Regions from separate parts of the Kitasatospora sp. NPDC114501 genome, predicted to be linked through region 1. Evidence: riboswitches for the same ligand, from Rfam matches in the RefSeq annotation. Region 1 holds a riboswitch; each other region holds the start of a gene.
What was found. A riboswitch is a leader RNA that binds a small molecule or an ion and turns the genes downstream of it on or off. The one in region 1 is predicted to bind cyclic di-AMP.
Positions count from the first base shown of each region.

Region 2: linked by a shared signal. The riboswitch ahead of ACZ7RU_RS02710 (C40 family peptidase) and the one ahead of ACZ7RU_RS23080 (glycoside hydrolase family 16 protein) in region 1 are both predicted to bind cyclic di-AMP.
Region 3: linked by a shared signal. The riboswitch ahead of ACZ7RU_RS29550 (M23 family metallopeptidase) and the one ahead of ACZ7RU_RS23080 (glycoside hydrolase family 16 protein) in region 1 are both predicted to bind cyclic di-AMP.
Region 4: linked by a shared signal. The riboswitch ahead of ACZ7RU_RS03890 (LysM peptidoglycan-binding domain-containing protein) and the one ahead of ACZ7RU_RS23080 (glycoside hydrolase family 16 protein) in region 1 are both predicted to bind cyclic di-AMP.

Region 1 covers NZ_JBVKDS010000012.1:134,984-139,660, reverse strand. The annotation lists gene ACZ7RU_RS23090 (IclR family transcriptional regulator) at 1-326, shown strand, start outside; gene ACZ7RU_RS23085 (hypothetical protein) at 501-1,337, shown strand; gene ACZ7RU_RS23080 (glycoside hydrolase family 16 protein) at 1,481-2,797, opposite strand; cyclic di-AMP (ydaO/yuaA leader) riboswitch at 2,799-2,965, opposite strand; gene ACZ7RU_RS23075 (phenolic acid decarboxylase) at 3,431-3,760, shown strand; gene ACZ7RU_RS23070 (alpha/beta hydrolase) at 3,848-4,677, opposite strand, start outside.
Region 2 covers NZ_JBVKDS010000001.1:575,877-580,553, forward strand. The annotation lists gene ACZ7RU_RS02700 (NYN domain-containing protein) at 1-735, shown strand, start outside; gene ACZ7RU_RS02705 (C40 family peptidase) at 935-1,972, shown strand; cyclic di-AMP (ydaO/yuaA leader) riboswitch at 2,310-2,459, shown strand; gene ACZ7RU_RS02710 (C40 family peptidase) at 2,470-3,603, shown strand; gene ACZ7RU_RS02715 (C40 family peptidase) at 3,832-4,677, shown strand, end outside.
Region 3 covers NZ_JBVKDS010000017.1:198,329-203,005, reverse strand. The annotation lists gene purB (adenylosuccinate lyase) at 1-258, shown strand, start outside; gene ACZ7RU_RS29555 (MFS transporter) at 266-1,807, opposite strand; cyclic di-AMP (ydaO/yuaA leader) riboswitch at 2,162-2,299, shown strand; gene ACZ7RU_RS29550 (M23 family metallopeptidase) at 2,303-3,334, shown strand; gene ACZ7RU_RS29545 (APC family permease) at 3,733-4,677, shown strand, end outside.
Region 4 covers NZ_JBVKDS010000002.1:69,804-74,480, forward strand. The annotation lists gene ACZ7RU_RS03875 (nucleoside triphosphate pyrophosphohydrolase) at 1-60, shown strand, start outside; gene ACZ7RU_RS03880 (SDR family NAD(P)-dependent oxidoreductase) at 65-487, opposite strand; gene ACZ7RU_RS03885 (cytochrome P450 family protein) at 765-2,090, shown strand; cyclic di-AMP (ydaO/yuaA leader) riboswitch at 2,312-2,478, shown strand; gene ACZ7RU_RS03890 (LysM peptidoglycan-binding domain-containing protein) at 2,484-3,389, shown strand; gene eno (phosphopyruvate hydratase) at 3,687-4,677, shown strand, end outside.

The DNA of each region.
Region 1 (4,677 bases):
CCCAGCTGCCCGAGGACGAGGCGCGCGCCGTCCTCGGCCCCAACCCGCTGCCCGCGCACACCGAGTACACGGTCACCGACCCGCAGGAGCTGCTGCGCCAGCTCGCCGAGGCGCGCGAGCGCGGATACGTGGTCGACGACCAGGAGCAGGAGATCGGCGTCCGCTGCATCGCGCTCGCCGTCCCGGGCGCGCCGACGCCCACCGCGCTCTCGGTCTCCGGACCGGAGGCCCGCATCCGGGCCCTGGAGGAACAGGCCGGGGCCGCCTCGCTGGTACCGGTGATGCACCAGATCGCGACCCGGCTGGGGCAGGTCCTCGCCCCCTGACCGCCCGTCAACCCCCGCTGCGGGCCGATGCGGTCGGGGCTGCCCGTCGCGTCATCCGTTCGGGCGGACGACGGGCGGGTTGCCACCGGGCCCGGGCGGCGGCTCCGCCACCCTGGTGCCGACGCGGCCCGCAACGGCGCGGGCGGCCGGGATGCGAGGGCAGGGTGAGCGGGGATGGAGCAGCAACACCGGGGCGTGCGGGACGGCGTACGGGGCGGTGAGGTCCGGGGCGGCGACGCACCGGGTGGCGAGTGGCCGGGCGGTGGCGGGCAGGGCCGTGGCACGCGGCGCACCGCGAGAGGCCGGAGGTTCGGCGGGGCCGGACTGGTCGCGGCCGTGGCGGCGGGGTGCGCGGTGACGGTGCTGGCCACCGACCCGTCCTGGGCACTGCGACGGCCCGAGCCCCGGCCCGCGCTGGAGGTCGTGGCGGGCCCGGCCATGGCGACCACCCTGCCCGCGCCGTCGACGCCCGAGGCCTCCACCCTGCCCGCGCCGTCGACACCCGAGGCCTCCACCCTGCCGGCCCCGGTGAGGCCCGGGACAGGCACCGGGGCCGGGTCCGGGACGTCCGAGGCCTCCACGCTGCCCGCGCCGGCCGCCGCTCGGACGTCCGACTCCGACCTGGAGGTGATCCGGCTCGACCCGGACCCGGCCACGCCCGGCGGCACCACCACCGTCCACGCCTTCGTCGGCAACGGGGGCCCGGACACCACCGCGTCCCCGTTCACGGTCGTGGTCGCCCTGCCGGAGGGCGTCACCGCGGAGGGCCCGTACTTCCCGTCCGACTGCCAGGTCATGGGCCACGGCCGCATCGTGCGGTGCGTGTTCGGCCCGGGTCTGCCGGAGGCCCGCAGCGCGACCGCCCTCATCCCGGTCCGGCTCGACCCGGGGCTGCCGGCGGGCAGGTTGAGCGGCGGAGCGGTCACGGTGCGCAGCGCGGACGACCGGAACGAGGCCAACAACCGGCAGCCGTTCGACATCACGGTGGTCGAGACGACCGCCCGTTCCTGAGCCACCTGGTCCCGCCGGTAGGAGCGGCCCTACCGGCGGGACCCTCCCGTCCGCGGAACCCTCCTGTCGACGGGATCCTCATGCCGACGGGGGGCCGCCGGCCCGGCCGTCCTCCCGGCGCCAGTCCTGCCGGAGCGCCGGTCCTACCGGTAGACGCGGACGTAGTCGGCGGCGAAGGTGATCGGGGCGGTCCCCTGCGGCGCGGGGTGGTACTGCCCCGCGCACACCGAGAGGTTGAGGATCAGGTACGCCGACCAGGTGGCGCCGACGCCCTTGCCGTCCGAGAAGACCTTGACGCCGTTGACGTACCAGTCCACCGAGTTGGCGCCGTAGTAGGTGCCGATGGTCACCCACTGGTCCTTCGCGATCGCGCTCGCGTCGGTGTAGTACTTCCCGTTGCCCGGGTTGACGTGGTTGGTCAGCTCCAGCAGGTTCGGGTTGTCGGGGTGGTACTCGAAGGAGTCGATCTCCCCGTTGCCGTTCTTCCAGGTCCACAGGGCCGGCCAGGCGCCGCTTCCGGCGGGCAGCTTGACCCTGGTCTCGGCGTAGTCGCCGGTCTTGACCTGGAAGCCCTCGCCGGAGCCCTCGGTGGTCAGGAAGCCGGTGTTCCAGGACTGCTTGCCGTTCTCCAGCACCGGACCGCCGGACGTGGCGGTGAAGGTGGCGACACCGTTGGCGACGCTGACGTTGTTCCTGTTCAGCCAGTCGAGCTTGTTGTCGTCCGGGTTGTGGTTGCCGTACCGGTACGCGGTGCTCTTGTCGCCGACCCAGCGCTGACCCCAGCTGATCGCACCGTTGAACTCGTCCGACCAGGTCAGCGACTTGCCGGCGACCGGGGAGGCCGGTGCCGGGGCGCTCGGGCTCGGGGTGGTGCTCGGCGTCGGGGTCGACGTGGCCGTCGGGGTCGTGGTCGGCGTGGTGGTCGCCGTCGGAGCCGGGGCCGGGGTGGACGTCCCGGTGGCGGAGACCACCAGCTGCTGCGAGGGCAGGTTGTGCCAGCTGCCGCCGAGGTCCTGCCAGAAGCCGAACTCGGTGTACGTCCCGGCGGGCAGGGTGCGCGCACCGCTGGTGAAGTTGACCCCGCTCGGGCAGATCTGCACGTTGGAGGCGTTGCCGGGGAAGTCGAGGTTGGTGCCGCGCGCGTCACGCACACCCACCCCGACGGTCTTCGCGGTGAAGCAGGCCGAGGAGTGCAGGCCGAGCGAGGCGGTGGTGGCCTTGCCCGCGACCATGGTCGCGGGGGCGAGCCGGTCCTGGGTGACGGTCGGCGCGGTGGCGGCCTGGGCACCGCTGACGGACGGCAGGCCGAGCAGGCCGGCGCCGCTGATGGCGAGCGCCCCGGTGGCGGCGAGGGCGGCGTTGCGGCCCCGGTGGGACGGACGGGCGTGGCGCGGGCCGCGACGGCGGGCGGCCACGGGGGCGAGCACGGGCCGGTGCGTGGAGCTGGCAGGCTGGGGCATGGGGTGACCTCTGCGACGCCTGCGAGGTGAGCTGTCGGGTTCGGGCTGAGGTTGCCCGGCCGCCGGTGGGACGGCTTCACCCCTAGCCGCGGCCCGCACGCGGGAGGCGTACGGGCCGGGCGCTGACCTTGGTTCCCCCGCTCCCGTCCGCTGTGGTGCTCGGTGACCCGCCGGCGGGTGGACAGGACTCGGCGTCCCGGCGGCGGGGTCCGCGAGGGCGGACGACCGTTGCAGGCTAGGCAGGTCGTCCGTGAACGGACAACCCGGCCCGCCCCGTTGTCGCGCAGCTCACAGTGGTGTCGATCAACGACGCAGGGTGGCAGCCGAGTTGATCGGTTTCCGGGAGGGGGCCGGGCCGGGGTTCCGCTCCGGGCTCGCCCGGGCCCGGTCGGCCTGGTCGTGGGTGCCGTCCGCGCCGGTCCCACACCCGGGCGGCGGCCTCGTGGTGACCTGGCGGCGGCGTGGTGGCAGCGTGGTGGCGGACCGTACCGTGGCGAGTGCCTGACCGAGTGGGCCCGGTCGGATAAATTGGGAGTCTGACATCATCCGCCGTGCACAAGAGCGGCGAGCCCGACCGGATGCTCGCCACGACCCGACAGACACGACCTGACAGAGACGAGGACCCGCCCCACCATGACCGCGCCCCTGCCCGCCTTCGCCGGCCGCACCTACCTCTTCCAGGCCGACAACGGCGCGGCCTTCCGCAACACCTACTCGGCCGACGGCACTCGGCTGCGCTGGGAGGGCCTCGGCGAGTCCGCGGGCCAGTGGGAGGACGTGCGGCTGCACGTCGCCGAGGTCGCACCGGAGATCTACTTCGTCAGCTGGACGGAGCAGAGCGGGATCACCGTCAGCCATGTGATGGACCTCGGCAAGCTGACGGTGCGGGCCTTCTGGACCTTCGAGGGCGAGGGCGGCCGGGTCGGCGAGCTGCACACCGGGACGCTGGAGCGAGTGGCCTGAGCGGCGGGACGATCGAACCCCCGGAGCCACCGCTCCGGGGGTTCGGTCGTTGAGGTCCGCTCGATCGGGCTCGCGCTCGTTCGGGTTTCAGACGGTCTGGTTCGGCACCTTGAGGTGCTGGGACAGCCACTCCAGCGAGGACGGCAGCAGGGCGCTCCAGGTCTCGAAGTTGTGGCCGCCGTTCTCCAGCATGCTGTACGAGACCTTCATCGGGCTCCGCACCGCGTCGACGAAGGCCTCGGTCTCCTGCCGGTAGCCGCCGTCGCCCCTCTTGGTGCCGGCCAGCAGCACGGACACCTTCGGCTGCGGCAGGTTCTTCAGCCGCCACATCAGGTTGGCCTCGTCGCGGCGCTGCTTGCTGCCGCCGAAGAGGTCGCCCGTGGTCGGGTCGTCGGCGGCGTCGTAGTAGGCGGAGAGGGCGACGGCCGTCGGGAAGACGTCCGGGTGGCGCATGGCCAGCTTGAGCGCGCAGTAGCCGCCGGTCGAGTTGCCCATGAAGGCCCAGGCCTGCGGGTCGGTGGAGACCCGGTAGCTGGCCTGGATCGCCGAGGGCACGTCCTTGGTGAAGTAGGTGTCGGACTGCGGGCCGTTCGGGACGTCCTCGCACTCGGTGTCCTGCGGCAGCGCGGGCGAGGGGCGCACCAGGACCATGACGGTCGGCTGCATCCGGCCTTCCTGCAGCAGCTTGAGCGCGGCGCCCGGGTAGTTGAAGCGGGTGATCAGGTTCTCCGCGATTCCTGGGAATCCGGTGCTGACGATCACGGCCGGGAACTGCTTCTGGGCGTACTCCGGCTGGAAGTACTGCGGGGGCAGGTAGACGTAGCCCTCGGTGGACAGCCGGCTGACCGCGCCGTCGATCCGGACCTTGCGGATCTCACCGGACTGGCTCGGCTCGCGGCCCATCGCCCCGCCGCCCT
Region 2 (4,677 bases), on a different contig from region 1:
GTGGCCGGCGAGCTGGAGGCCGTACGGGCGCAGGCCGCGGCCGAGCGCGGTGCGGCCGAGAGCGAGGCGCGCCGGCTGCGGCACCGGGTCTCCGAGCTGGAGAACGCGGCCGAGCAGGGCCGCCGGTCGGCCCGCGAGGGGCGCAGCGTCGAGGACATGCGGCTGCGGCTGCTGCTGGACACCCTGCTGCAGTCGGCCCAGGGGCTCCAGCGGGAGCTGGCGCTGCCGGTCTCCCAGATCCGCCCGGCGGACCTGGTGGAGGCGGTGGTGCCGGGGGCGGCCTCGCCGCACGACGTGGCCCGGCGCGGACTGGCCGAGGACGATCCGGCGCTGCTGGACCAGCTGCTGGCGATCCCCCAGGTGCACCTGGTGGTGGACGGTTACAACGTGACGAAGACCGGCTATCCGGCACTGCCGCTGGAGCAGCAGCGGATCCGGCTGCTGGGCGGGTTGGCGATGCTGGCCCAGCGCACCCAGGCGGAGGTCACCTGTGTGTTCGACGGGCAGGACCTGGACGTCCCGGTGATCATGGCGCCGCCGCGCGGGGTCCGGGTGCGGTTCAGCCGGACCGGGGAGACGGCCGACGAGCTGATCCGCCGTCTGGTGCGGGCCGAGCCGCAGGGCCGCCCGGTGGTGGTGGTGTCCACCGACCGGGAGGTCGCGGAGGGCGTGCGGAAGGCGGGCGCGCGCCCGGTGGCGTCGGTGCTGCTGCTGAACCGGCTGGCCCGGCCCTGACCTGGGTCGGCTAGCATGACGGCTGGTCAGCGGTTCGTCCGGAGCGGTGTGCGGGTCCCGTGAAGTCAGCGTGGGGACCGGGGTTCACGCCTTCGGGGGAGTAGCAAAACGGTTAGATCTTCACTAGGGTCTGGCGTCAAACCTATTTTCCGGAATCTCATCCCATCAGGTGAGCCCGTAGAAAGAAGGAGCCGGTCCCTTGGCCTCCCACCGCCGTCCCAAGCAGCCGAGCCGCGCACGGATCTCCGTGCTCACCGCCGCCGCTGCGACCGCGGTCGCACTCTCCGCCCAGGTGGCCGCGCACGCCGCGCCGCAGCCGGACAAGACGGACGTCAAGGCGCAGATCGACCAGCTCCAGGAGGAGCAGGAGCAGGCGGCGGAGAAGTACAACGGCGCCAAGGAGCGGGCGGACCAGCTGCGCAAGCAGGCCGACCAGCTGCAGGACCAGGTGGCCCGCGGCCAGGAGCAGATGACCCAGCTCCAGGGCGGCCTCGCCGAGGTGGCGGGCGAGCAGTACCGCGCCGGCGGCATCGACCCGTCCGTCCAGCTGATGCTCTCCTCCGACCCGTCCGGCTACCTGGAGAAGGCCTCGACCGTCCAGCAGGCCAGCACCAGCCAGGCCGAGGCGCTCAAGGGGCTGCTGGACCAGCAGCGCCGGCTGGACCAGCAGAAGGCCGAGGCGGCCGCCGTGCTCGCCTCGCTGGACAGCACCACCAAGGACCTGAACCAGGCCAAGGCGGACGTCAACACCAAGCTGAAGGCCGCCCAGGACCTGCTGAACTCGCTGAGCGCCGCCGACCGCGCCGCGCTGCGGGCCCAGCAGGCGCAGGACGACCGCGCCTCGCGCGGCAGCGCGCGGGTGGACCTCGGCAGCCTGCCGCCGGCCAGCGGCTACGCGGGGGCGGCGGTGGCCAAGGCGATGAGCAAGCAGGGCTCGCCGTACGTGTGGGGCGCCACCGGATCGACCACCTTCGACTGCTCGGGCCTGATGGTCTGGGCGTACGGGCAGGCCGGCGTCTCGCTGCCGCGCACCTCGCAGGAGCAGGGCCACTACGGCACCCGGGTGCCGTCGCTGGACCAGGCCCAGCCGGGCGACCTGGTGATCTACGGCCCGAGCATGTACCACGTCGGGATGTACATCGGGAACGGCATGGTGGTCCACGCGCCGCACACCGGTGACGTGGTGAAGGTGATGAAGGCCGACGCGATGCCGATCAACACCATCCGCCGGGTCTGACGGTCCGACACGCCCGGGACGCCTGTTCGGGTCCTGTGAAAAGCGCCACCTCCGTTGCGGGGGTGGCGTTCGGCTTTCCGCCCTTTTGCGACCGCATGCTGAGAACCGATCAGCCTTGTGTGCACCATTGGTCACCATCGGTCATCTTCACAAAGGAACTTGGGTAATCTTCCGTCTTTTTTCTGACAAGGATTTGAACGGATCACGGTTCAGTTACTAGGGTCATGCTCCGAACCACCGCACTGTCGATCGCCCAGCCAGGGTGGCGGCGGTGGTTACCGCCGAGTTCGCAAGGCAGCGGGGCAGGTCGAAGCGACTGCCCGACAGGGGAGCCCAGTGACTGGGGGCGCTGCGGAGCGGAGCCGGGGAACCACGTTCCTCCGGGGTGAATCGGCGCCAGGTCGGCCGAACGGCCGTGAGGCGTCGTAGGGCATGCTTCCGGCCCGAACCCGTCAGCTCACCCGGTAGGCGGACGTAGGAAGAAGGAGTCCGCCTTCGTGGCGTCCCATCGTCGTCCCAAGCCCGCCGGCCGCGCCCGGGTCTCGATCCTGACCGGCGTCGCCGCCGCAGCGGTCGCCCTCTCCGCGCAGTCCGGCGCCCACGCCGACCCGCAGCCGACCAAGGAACAGGTCAAGGAGCAGGTCGACCAGCTCAACGAGCAGGCCGAGGTCGCGACCGAGAACTACAACGCCGCCCAGGCCAAGCAGCAGGAGCTGGAGAAGCAGGTCTCCGGCCTCCAGGACCAGGTGGCCCGTCAGCAGGCCCAGGTCACCGAGCTCCAGGGCGGTCTGGCCGAGATCGCCGGCGAGCAGTACCGCAACGGGGGGATATCCCCGACCGTCCAGCTGATGTTCTCCTCCAGCCCGGACAGCTTCCTCAGCCAGGCCGACGCGCTGAACCAGGCCGGTGCCACCCAGAAGGGTCAGCTGAAGGAGCTCCAGGAGCAGCAGCGCAAGCTCGACCAGGACCGCAACGAGGCCCAGGGCAAGCTCGCCGAGCTGGAGTCGACGACCCAGCAGCTGAAGACCTCCAAGGAGGAGGTCCAGGGCAAGCTGAAGGCCGCCCAGGACCTGCTCAACACCCTGACCGAGCAGGAGCGCCAGGCACTGCGCCAGGCCGAGGAGAAGGCCGCGGCCGAAGCCAAGGCCAAGGCCGACGCGGCCGCCCAGGCGCAGGCGCAGGCCGACCGCGCCTCGCGCGACAACACCCGCGGCAACCTCTCCGCTCCGTCGTCCACCGCCCCGACCACCACCGCTCCGGTGAAGGTGGCCCCGGGCAGCTCGCGCGGTGCCGCGGCCCTCGCGGCCGCCGCGTCCAAGGTCGGCAGCCCGTACGTCTGGGGTGCCACCGGCCCGAGTTCCTTCGACTGCTCCGGCCTGATGGTCTGGGCGTTCAACCAGGCGGACGTGTCGCTGCCGCGCACCTCGCAGGCGCAGGCCTCGGCCGGCGCCCGGATCGGCACGGACCTCTCCCAGGCCCAGCCCGGCGACCTGCTGATCTTCTACACCGACGCCCATCACGTCGGCATCTACGCCGGCAACGGCCAGGTGCTGCACGCTCCCAAGCCGGGTGCGTCGGTGCGCTACGAGGCGGTCACCAACATGCCGCTGACCGGCATCGTGCGGGTCTGATCCCCGCTCTGCCGCTTCCAGGCCCGGTCTTCCCCAGGGAAGGCCGGGCCTGCGGCTTTTCCGGCGGGTCGACCTGATGTCCGATTAGGGGTCGAATATTCGGGTTGGGAGGGGTTTGGACTCGCTTGCCCGGACTCGCTAACGTCTGCCACCGGACTCCCGCTCGACGGCCGCCCGTCCCGGTGCGGCGGTGGGAGCCCGCGCCGCAGGATTGGAGTCGCTGCCGCCATGCCCGTGCACCGTCGTTCCCAACTGCTCGCCCGGGCGCTGGTGCTGACCACGGCCGCCGCCACCGCGCTGGGCGTCGCCGCCGGGGGTCGCGCCCAGGCCGCCCCCGGCAGCCCGGACCCGGCCGACCGTCAGGACGTCAAGACCCAGGTGGAGCAGCTGTACGACGAGGCCGAGCAGGCGTCCGAGAGGTTCAACGCGGCGCAGGAGGCCCAGCGGCGGCTCCAGGGCGAGACCACGGTCATCCAGGGCGAGATCGCCCTCGCCCAGGACCGGCTCAACGAACTGCGCGGCGACCTGGCGACGGTGGCCGGGGCCGAGTACCGCGGCGGCGGGATGACCCAGACGGCTCAGCTGATCCTCTCGCCCGACCCGGAGGACTACCTGGCCCGCGCCCGCACCCAGGGCCAGGCCGCCGCACGCCAGCAGGAGGCCCTGCACGAGCTGGTCACCCGGCAGCGCCGGCTCGACCAGCGCCGCACCGAGGCGGCCGACAAGCTCGCCGAGCTGGACCGGACCCGCCGCTCGCTCGCCGAGAGCAAGCTGGAGATCCAGCAGCGGCTGGCCAAGGCGCAGAAGCTGCTGAACGGCCTGGGCGCCGCCGAGCGGGCCCGGCTGACGGCCCAGGACGCCCGGGACGCCGAGCAGCGCGCCACCCGGGGCACCGACCGGCTGGACCTCGGCACCGCCCCGCCCGCCTCCGAGCGCGGGGCCGCCGCGCTGGCCGCCGCGGTGCGGATGATCGGCTCCCCGTACGTCTACGGGGCCACCGGGCCGCACGCGTTCGACTGCTCCGGTCTGATGTACTACAGCTGGCGGCAGGCCGGAGTGACCCTGCCGCGCACC
Region 3 (4,677 bases), on a different contig from region 1:
CACGAGGTCATCAAGGAGCACGCCGTCGCCTCCGCGCTGGCGATGCGCGCGGGCGCCCGGGAGAACGAGCTGCTGGACAGGCTGGCCGCCGACGAGCGGATCCCGCTGGACCGGGCGGCGCTGGACGCGCTGCTGGCCGACCGGCTGTCCTTCACCGGCGCGGCCGGTGCGCAGGTCGCCGAGGTGGTCCGCCAGGTGGAGGCCGTCGCGGCCGCCCACCCGGAGGCCGCCAAGTACGCGCCGGGCGACATCCTCTGACGTCTGATCAGTTCCGGGCCGAGGGCCCCGCCGCCGGACCGGTGGCGGGGTTCTCGCGCGTCGTGGGGACGTGGCCCGGGTCGAACGGCGGGGTGGTGGTGCCGCACGGCCAGTCGCAGTTCGGCTCGGCCACCGGCTGCTCCTCGGGGGCCAGCACGTTGCCCCGTACGGTCGCGAAGGCGATCAGCCCGCCGGCGGCCAGCAGGCCCGCGCAGATCAGCATCGCGGTGTGGAAGGCGGAGTCGACCGAGGCGGGCACCCGGTAGGCGTCGCCGCTCAGCCCGGCCAGCGCCGGCAGGGCGGCCACCGCGAGCAGGCCGGCCGCGCGGGCGGCGGCGTTGTTGACCCCGCTGGCGATGCCCGCGTGCCGGACCTCGACGGCCGCCAGCACGGTCGCCGTGAGCGGCGCGACCAGCAGCGTCATCCCGCAGCCCATCACCGTGACGGCGGGCAGCACGTCCACCCAGTACGAGGAGTCCGGGCCGGTGCGCAGCATCAGCAGCACCCCGGCGGCGCACACCATCGGGCCGACGGTCAGCGGGACGCGCGGGCCGATGCGCTTGCCGAGGCGGCCGGCCCGGGCGGACAGCGCCAGCATCAGGACGGTGATCGGCACCAGGGCGAAGCCCGAGACCAGCGGCGAGAACCCGGACACGATCTGGAGCTGCACCACCAGCAGGAAGAAGACGCCGCTGAACGCCGCGTACACGCACAGGGTGACCAGGTTCACCGCGGTGAACAGCCGGGAGGAGAACAGCCCGAGCGGCAGCATCGGGTCGGGGGTGCGGCGCTCGACGGCCACGAAGGCCACGCCGAGCGCCAGCCCGATCGCCCCGCTGACCCAGACCGCGGGGGACAGGCCCTCGCCGGCCGCGGTCAGCGCGTAGGTGATCGCGCCGAGGGCGACGGCGGCGAGCACGGCGCCGAGCACGTCGAAGCGCCCGGCGGCTCCCTCGTCCCGGCTCTCCGGCACCGAGCGGGTGGTGACCGCGATCACGGCGGCGGCGAGCGGCAGGTTCAGCAGGAAGATCCAGCGCCAGCCGGGGCCGTCCACCAGCCAGCCGCCGAGGAAGGGGCCGACCGCGGCCGACACCCCGCCGAGGCCGGACCAGAGGCCGACCGCCGCCGAGCGGTCGTCAGGGTGGAAGACCGCCTGGAGCATGGCGAGCGAGCCGGGGGTGAGCAGCGCGCCGCCGATGCCCTGGACGGCGCGGGCGGCGATCAGCACGTGGATGTTCGGCGCGGCGGCGCAGGCCGCGGAGGCGATGGCGAACCAGACCACGCCGATCAGGAAGACCTTGCGCCGCCCGTACCGATCGCCGAGCGCGCCACCGAGCAGGATCAGGCCCGCCAGGGTGAGCAGATAGGCGTTCAGCGTCCACTGAAGGGACGCCAGGGAGGCGCCGAGGTCGGTGCCGATCCGGGGCAGGGCGACGTTCACCACGGTGCCGTCGAGCATCGCCATGCTGGAGCCGAGCACCGTCGCCAGTAGTACCCAGCGACCCTGCGCGGTGCCCAGGCGCAGGGTGCCGGCCTCGGAGGTGGCCACGGGCGAATCCTGCGCTGCTGAGGCGCACGTGACAAGGGTCACCGGTGGGTGTGTTGGGGTTGGGCGGTGGGTGAGCGGGTGGGTGCGCAGCGTGGCCGATCTCGGCGCAGGGTCGCGGATCAGTGGCGGGGGGTGAATGGATTGTGTACGCACCGTGCGGCCCGGCCTGCGGAGGGTCACCGGTCCAGGGGGGATCGTTGCCGTTTCAAGAGATCGACATTGCTTCACCCGAACGGATGGGTTTTAGTTCAGCGACCGCCCGGCCAGTCCGGACGGATCCGCCGGGTGGAACGCCGAGTCCTGCCGCCGCCCGGTGGTTCGAAACGAACTCTGTACGGCAGGAGCGGGGGACCCACAGGTAAGTCGCCGGACCGGAGTTCGCGCCTCAGGGCGCGGGCGTCCAGGACCGGCTAGGGGTGAAGCCGCGCATGCGGCCGGGCAACTCCAGCCCGAACCCGACAGCTCACCTCGCAGGCGTCGGAGAGGAAAAATTCCATGCCTGCTCAGGCTCGTCGTATCGCCCTGCCCCGCGCCGCCCGCATCGGCATCGCCACCGCCGTCACCGGCGTGTCCTTCGTCCTCCCGCTCGTCACCGCGGTGAGCGCCCAGGCGCACACCGCTCCGGCCGCCCCGGCCGCCGCCTCCACCGAGGCCAAGCCGGCCGCCCCGGCCGCCGCCCCGGCAGCCCAGGCCGCTCCGGCCGCTGCCCAGGCCGCGCAGGAGAGCTACCGCGTCGTCAGCGGCGACACCCTGTCCAAGATCGCCGACGCCAAGAACGTCGACGGCGGCTGGCACGCCCTGTACGAGCAGAACCGCTCGGTCGTCGGCGCCAACCCGAACCTGATCTTCCCGGGCCAGCAGCTCGCGCTGAAGGGCCACGCCGCCGCGCCGTCCGCCGACGCCGCTCCGGCGAAGCCCGCCGCTCCGGCGAAGCCCGCCGCCCCGGCGAAGCCCGCCGCTCCGGCCAAGCCGGCCGCTCCGGCGACCCAGGCCGCCAAGCCGCAGGCCCAGGTCCAGGTGAAGACCGAGGCCGCCAAGCCGTCCGCGCAGCTCCAGACCCAGGCGCAGGTCGCCGCTCCGGCCGCGGCCGTGACCGCCACTCCGGTCGCCGCCGCCACCTCCGGCTACGTCGCCCCGCTGGCCAACCCGAAGCTGGGCACCGCCTACGGCGTGGCCGGCTCGATGTGGGCCTCCGGCCACCACACCGGCCAGGACTTCGTCGCCGCGACCGGCACCCCGCTGCGCGCCGTCGCCAACGGTGTCGTGGTCAAGGCCGGCAACGGCGGTGCCTACGGCAACGAGGTCGAGATCAAGCTCGCCGACGGCCACTACGCCGAGTACGCGCACCTCTCCTCGATCGGTGTGAAGATTGGTCAGACCGTCACCGTCGGCCAGCAGATCGGCCTCTCCGGCGCCACCGGCAACGTGACCGGCCCGCACCTGCACTTCGAGATCCGCAACGGCTCGGAGTACGGCTCGGACATCGACCCGGTCGCCTACCTGCGCGCGCACGGCGTCGCGCTCTGACCCGGAGCCGCTGAGCTTCCAGGGTTTCAGGAACCACCGCTGCTGCGGGGCGAATCGATCCTCCGGGATGGTCATGTCGGGTGACCGCTCGACCGGGTGATCGCCGCACAGTGGACATGGGCGCGGGACACGCCCAGGCCGGCCCGGCCGCACGGGGACCTCCTCGTGCGGCCGGGCCGGCCGCTGTCGTTTCCGGGGCCGGGTCCGTTCCGGGGCTGGGTCCGTTTCCGCGCCGTTCGGCCCCGCCATGCCGTTCGAGCGGTCGAACACGGCGTCAACTCCGCTGCTCCGCCGGGTGGTCGTCGGCGCCGCGGGTGCCTTCGGCGCGCCATGCTGGCGGACGGTCATCGCCCGGCCGGTCCGGTCGGTCGGGCGGGTCCGGGAGGCGAGGAGGCCGGATGGCGGTCCGGAGCGGGGACGTGACGGAGGAGACGGTCGGGAGGGACCGGCCCGGGTCGGGCGGGGTCGACCGGTTGAAGGCGGACTCGGTCGGCCTGGTCGGTGTGGTGTTCATGGCACTCGCCACCGCCGCCCCGATCACCGCGATGACCGGCAACCTGCCGATCATCGTCGGGCAGGGCAACGGTGTCGGCGCGCCCGCCGCGTACATCGTGGCGACCGTGGTGCTGACGGTGTTCTCGGTCGGGTACGTGGCGATGGCCCGCCACATCACCGCGGTCGGCGCGTTCTACGGCTACGTCTCGCACGGGCTGGGCCGGGTGGTCGGGATGGCCTCGGGCCTGCTCGCGGTGCTCGCGTACGTCGTCACCGAGGCCTCGGCCCTCGGCTTCTTCGCGTACTCGCTGCGCGGGCTGGTCCGTTCGCAGCTGGGGGTGGAGCTGGGCTGGGGCTGGTACGCGCTGTTCGGGGTGGCGGCGATCGGGGTGATGGCCTGGTTCGACCTGCACCTGACGGCCAGGGTGCTCGGGGTCGCGCTGGTGCTGGAGATCGGGGTGCTGGGGGCGGTCTCGTTCGCGGTGCTGTTCTCCGGCGGCGGGCCGGACGGGATCGTGCTCGACGCCGTGAACCCGCTGAACGCGCTGAAGGGGGTGGGGAGTTCGGGTGCGGCGGCGGCCGGGCTCGGCCTGTTCTTCGCGTTCTGGTCCTGGGTGGGGTTCGAGTCCACCGCGATGTACGGCGAGGAGTCCCGGGATCCGAAGCGGGTGGTGCCGCGGGCGACGCTGGTGTCGGTGATCGGGGTCGGACTGCTCTACGTCTTCGTGTCCTGGATGATCGTGTCCGGCAACGGGGTCGAGCAGGCGGTCGCGGTGGCGAGCGGCGGGGTGCCGGGCAAGGACGGCAACAGCCTGTTCTTCGACCCGCTCGGCGTGCACCTGGGCGCC
Region 4 (4,677 bases), on a different contig from region 1:
GCGCGCGGTTACCGGGACGCGGTGCGCGCGGCCGAGGGCCTCGGGCCGGACGGGGAGTAGCGGTTCAGGCCGCCTTGGCGGCGGGCTCGGGGCGCCGCTGCGGCGGGACGAGCTCGCCGATGGCCTCACCGACGAGGACGACCAGTTCGGCGAGCCGCTCCAGGTCGAGGTGGTCGGGCAGCTCGGCCAGCGAGATGATCCGCTCGCCGCCCGGGCCGGCCACGGCGAACAGGTCGATCGGCCCGAGGTGCTTCTCGGCGGTGTCCACGAGGGCGGCGACGTCACTGGGGCGGCGGATGTCGCCGCAGACGCCGACGACGGGGCAGCCCGGCCGGTCGAGTTCGGCGGCGAGGTCCTCGGCGATGCCGACGTGCTGGTCGGCGATCAGCATGCCGACGGTGCCGGCCGCGGCGAACCGGCGGGCGAGGCCCGCGCCCGACCCGCCGTCGAGGACCGCGACGACGACGACTGACCCGCTGACCCGCATGGTCTGCTCCTCCCTGTGGGCGACACCGCACCGGCGCCCACGCGTACTGCGGAGGATCGTAGGCACGTCCCGACCCCCCGCAACAGGGATTACCCCTCAGGTGACCAGACTCACGCCCGCCCCGCGGCCAAGAGTCGGCCAAGAGCTGTCCACGGACCGGCCACGGACCGTCCAGGAACCGGCCACGGGGCGGCAACGGAGCGGCCACCGGCCGTTGGCGCGCCGGCCGCGGTCCGTCGGGGGAGGGCGGTCCCGTCGCACCGGATACGGTCGGTCCATGCCAGCTCAGCCCCACCCCGCCCGGCCCGCCGCCGCGCCGTCCGACGCCCCCGCCCCGCAGCTGTTCACCTGGGAGTTCGCCGCCGACCCGTACCCCGCCTACGCCTGGCTGCGCGAGCACGCCCCGGTGCACCGCACCACCCTGCCGAGCGGCGTCGAGGCCTGGCTGGTGACCCGGTACGCGGACGCCCGGCAGGCGCTCGCGGACGGCCGGCTGTCGAAGAACCCGGCGCACCACAGCGAGCAGGCGCACCGCACCGGCCGGGTGGGCATCCCGGGGGAGCGGCAGGCGGACCTGATGACCCACCTGCTGAACATCGACCCGCCGGACCACACCCGGCTGCGCCGGCTGGTGTCGAAGGCGTTCACCCCGCGCCGGGTGGCCGAGTTCGAGCCGCGGGTGCAGCAGCTCACCGACCGGCTGATCGACGGCTTCGCACAGCGCGGTTCGGCGGACCTCATCCACGAGTTCGCCTTCCCGCTCCCCATCTACGCGATCTGCGACATGCTCGGGGTGCCGTCCGAGGACCAGGACGACTTCCGCGACTGGGCCGGCATGATGATCCGGCACGGCGGCGGCCAACGCGGCGGCGTGGGGCGGGCGGTGAAGCGGATGCGGGCGTACCTGCTGGAGCTGATCCACCGCAAGCGCGCGGACCTCGGGGACGACCTGATCTCCGGCCTGATCCGGGCCAGTGACCACGGCGAGCACCTGACCGAGAAGGAGGCCGCGGCGATGGCCTTCATCCTCCTGTTCGCGGGCTTCGAGACCACCGTGAACCTGATCGGCAACGGCACGTACGCGCTGCTGCGCAACCCGGAGCAGCGCCGGCTGCTGCAGGAGTCGGTGGCGCGTGGGGAGAGCGCGCTGCTGGAGACCGGGATCGAGGAACTCCTGCGCTACGACGGGCCGGTGGAGCTGGCGACCTGGCGGTTCGCGACCCGCCCGCTGACCATCGGCGGGGTGGACATCCCGGTCGGCGACCCGGTGCTGGTGGTGTTGGCCGCGGCGGACCGCGACCCGGCCCGGTTCGCGGCCGAGAACACCCTGGACCTGGCCCGGACGGACAATCCCCACCTGGGCTTCGGGCACGGCATCCACTACTGCATCGGCGCCCCGCTCGCCCGGCTGGAGGGGCGTGCCGCGCTGGCCACACTGCTTTCCCGGCTGCCCGATCTGCGGCTCGCGGAAAGCCCGGAGAACCTGCGCTGGCGCGGTGGTCTGATCATGCGTGGGCTGCGCGAACTGCCGGTGGAATTCAGTCCGGAGAGCCGCTCCCCGCACACGCCTCCGCAGGCCCCGTCCGGGCCCGCGAGCCGCTGAGACCACGCTGACGGGGCGTCGCCGATCGCCTGCCGGCGGGGGTGTGAACAACCATCAATCCGGACATAACCCCGCTGTTGGTAGGCGATCGGACACGGGCCGTAATTGTCGTGTGATATCGACGATATGAGCTTGTGATTGGTCTGATGTTCTGTCTACTCTCCCTGGAGTTCGCAGCTGCGGACCTCGTGCGCGGAACGCCGAATCCTGCCCGCCGCGCCACGGGAAACCGACCAGACCCTGGGCAGGGGCGGGGGACCCAGGTTTGTTGCCGTCTCCCACGGCTTGGGGTGAAGCCGCCCGAGCGGAATCGTTTCCGCTTACGGCGGCCGGGCCACCTCCCGGTCCGAACCCGACAGCTCACCTCGCAGGCGTGCGGAGAGGGACCTCTTCATGCTGTTCGTCGGAACCGGCCGTCACCGTCGTCGCACCCAGACCGAGAAGGCCATCGCCGTCGCCGGTGTGGCCGGCGTCGGACTCGCGATGCCGCTCCTCACCGCCACCGGCGCCTCCGCCGCCCCGGCCTCCACCTGGGACTCCGTCGCCCAGTGCGAGAGCGGCGGCAACTGGAGCATCAACACCGGCAACGGCTTCTACGGCGGCCTCCAGTTCACCTCCAGCACCTGGAAGGCGTACGGCGGCACCGCCTACGCGGCGCAGGCCAACCAGGCCGGCAAGGCCCAGCAGATCGCGGTCGCCGAGAAGGTCCTGGCCTCGCAGGGTCCGGGCGCCTGGCCGGTCTGCTCCCAGAAGGCCGGCCTGACCAAGGGCGGCGCCCCGGCCGTGGTCGACACCTCCTCGGACGCCAAGCCGCAGTCCGCCCCCAAGCAGCAGGCCCCGAAGCCCGCCGCCAAGCCGGCCGAGAAGCCGGTCGTGCAGAAGCCGGTCGCCCAGAAGCCGGTGCAGAAGCCCGCCGCGCAGCCGGTCCAGCAGGCCGCCCCGCAGCAGCAGGCACAGCCGCAGACCCCGGGCTTCTCCGGCCAGGCCGGCTGGGACGCCGACGCCAAGGTGTACTGGTACCAGAACAACGGCGCCTGGTACTGGACCAGCCACCAGAGCGTCTACCAGCAGTACGCCGGCCAGGCCGCCGCCCAGCCGCAGTACGCCCCGCAGGCCGCGCAGTCGGCCCCGCAGGCCGGCGGCCACGACTACACCGTCCGCACCGGTGACACCCTGTCGACCATCGCCGCCGCCCAGGGCGTGTCCGGCGGCTGGCACGCGCTGTACGACCAGAACCACGCCACCGTCGGCGGCGACCCGAACCTGATCATGCCCGGCCAGGTGCTGCACCTCGGCTGAGCCGTCGGCTCCGGTGCCGACGCCCGTCGGCGCACGACGCCGACACCGTTCCACCCCGCCGTCCGAAGGGGGCCGGTCCTACCGGCCCCCTTCGTCCGTATTCGCCCGCTCCGGTGGGACAAGCTGGGACAAGCAGGTGAACTACCGGTGCGTAGCGGGGCCACACGCTGAGACGGGACCGAGGCGGAGGTGGTCCCGGGAGCCCGGGCGGTTAGGCTCTGGTCGTAACGACTCCGCAATCGTCCTGCTGACAGCACCACCGTCAGACCGGACCCTGCTTCCGCAAGGAGATGCCTCGTGCCGTCCATCGATGTCGTCGTAGCCCGTGAGATCCTCGACTCCCGCGGCAACCCCACGGTCGAGGTCGAGGTCGGCCTCGACGACGGCAGCACGGGTCGTGCCGCTGTCCCGTCGGGTGCCTCCACCGGTGCCTTCGAGGCCCTGGAGCTGCGCGACGGCGACAAGAACCGCTACTTCGGCAAGGGCGTCGAGAAGGCCGTCCTGGCCGTCATCGAGCAGATCGGCCCGGAGCTGGTCGGCTACGACGCCACCGAGCAGCGCCTGATCGACCAGGCCATGCTGGACCTGGACGCCACCCCGGACAAGTCCTCGCTCGGCGCCAACGCCATCCTGGGCGTCTCGCTGGCCGTCGCGCACGCCGCCTCCGAGGCCAGCGACCTGCCGCTGTTCCGCTACCTGGGCGGCCCGAACGCCCACGTCCTGCCGGTCCCGATGATGAACATCCTCAACGGCGGGTCGCACGCGGACTCCAACGTCGACATCCAGGAGTTCATGATCGCCCCGATCGGCGCGGAGTCCTTCTCCGAGGCCGTCCGCTGGGGCGTCGAGGTCTACCACACGCTCAAGGGCGTGCTGAAGGAGCGCGGCCTGTCCACCGGCCTGGGCGACGAGGGCGGCTTCGCCCCGAACCTGGACTCCAACCGCGAGGCCCTGGACCTCATCGTCGAGGCCATCCAGAAGGCCGGCTACGTGCCCGGCCGTGACGTCGCGCTGGCCCTGGACGTCGCCTCCTCCGAGTTCTACGAGAACGGCGCCTACCAGTTCGAGGGCAAGGACCTCACGTCCGCCGAGCTCATCGAGTACTACGCCGAGCTGGTCGCCGCGTACCCGCTGGTCTCCATCGAGGACCCGCTGGACGAGTCGGACTGGGACGGCTGGAAGGCCATGACCGACAAGCTGGGCGACAAGGTCCAGCTGGTCGGCGACGACCTGTTCGTCACCAACCCGGCCCGCCTGGCCCGCGGCATCGAGACCGGCACCGCCAACG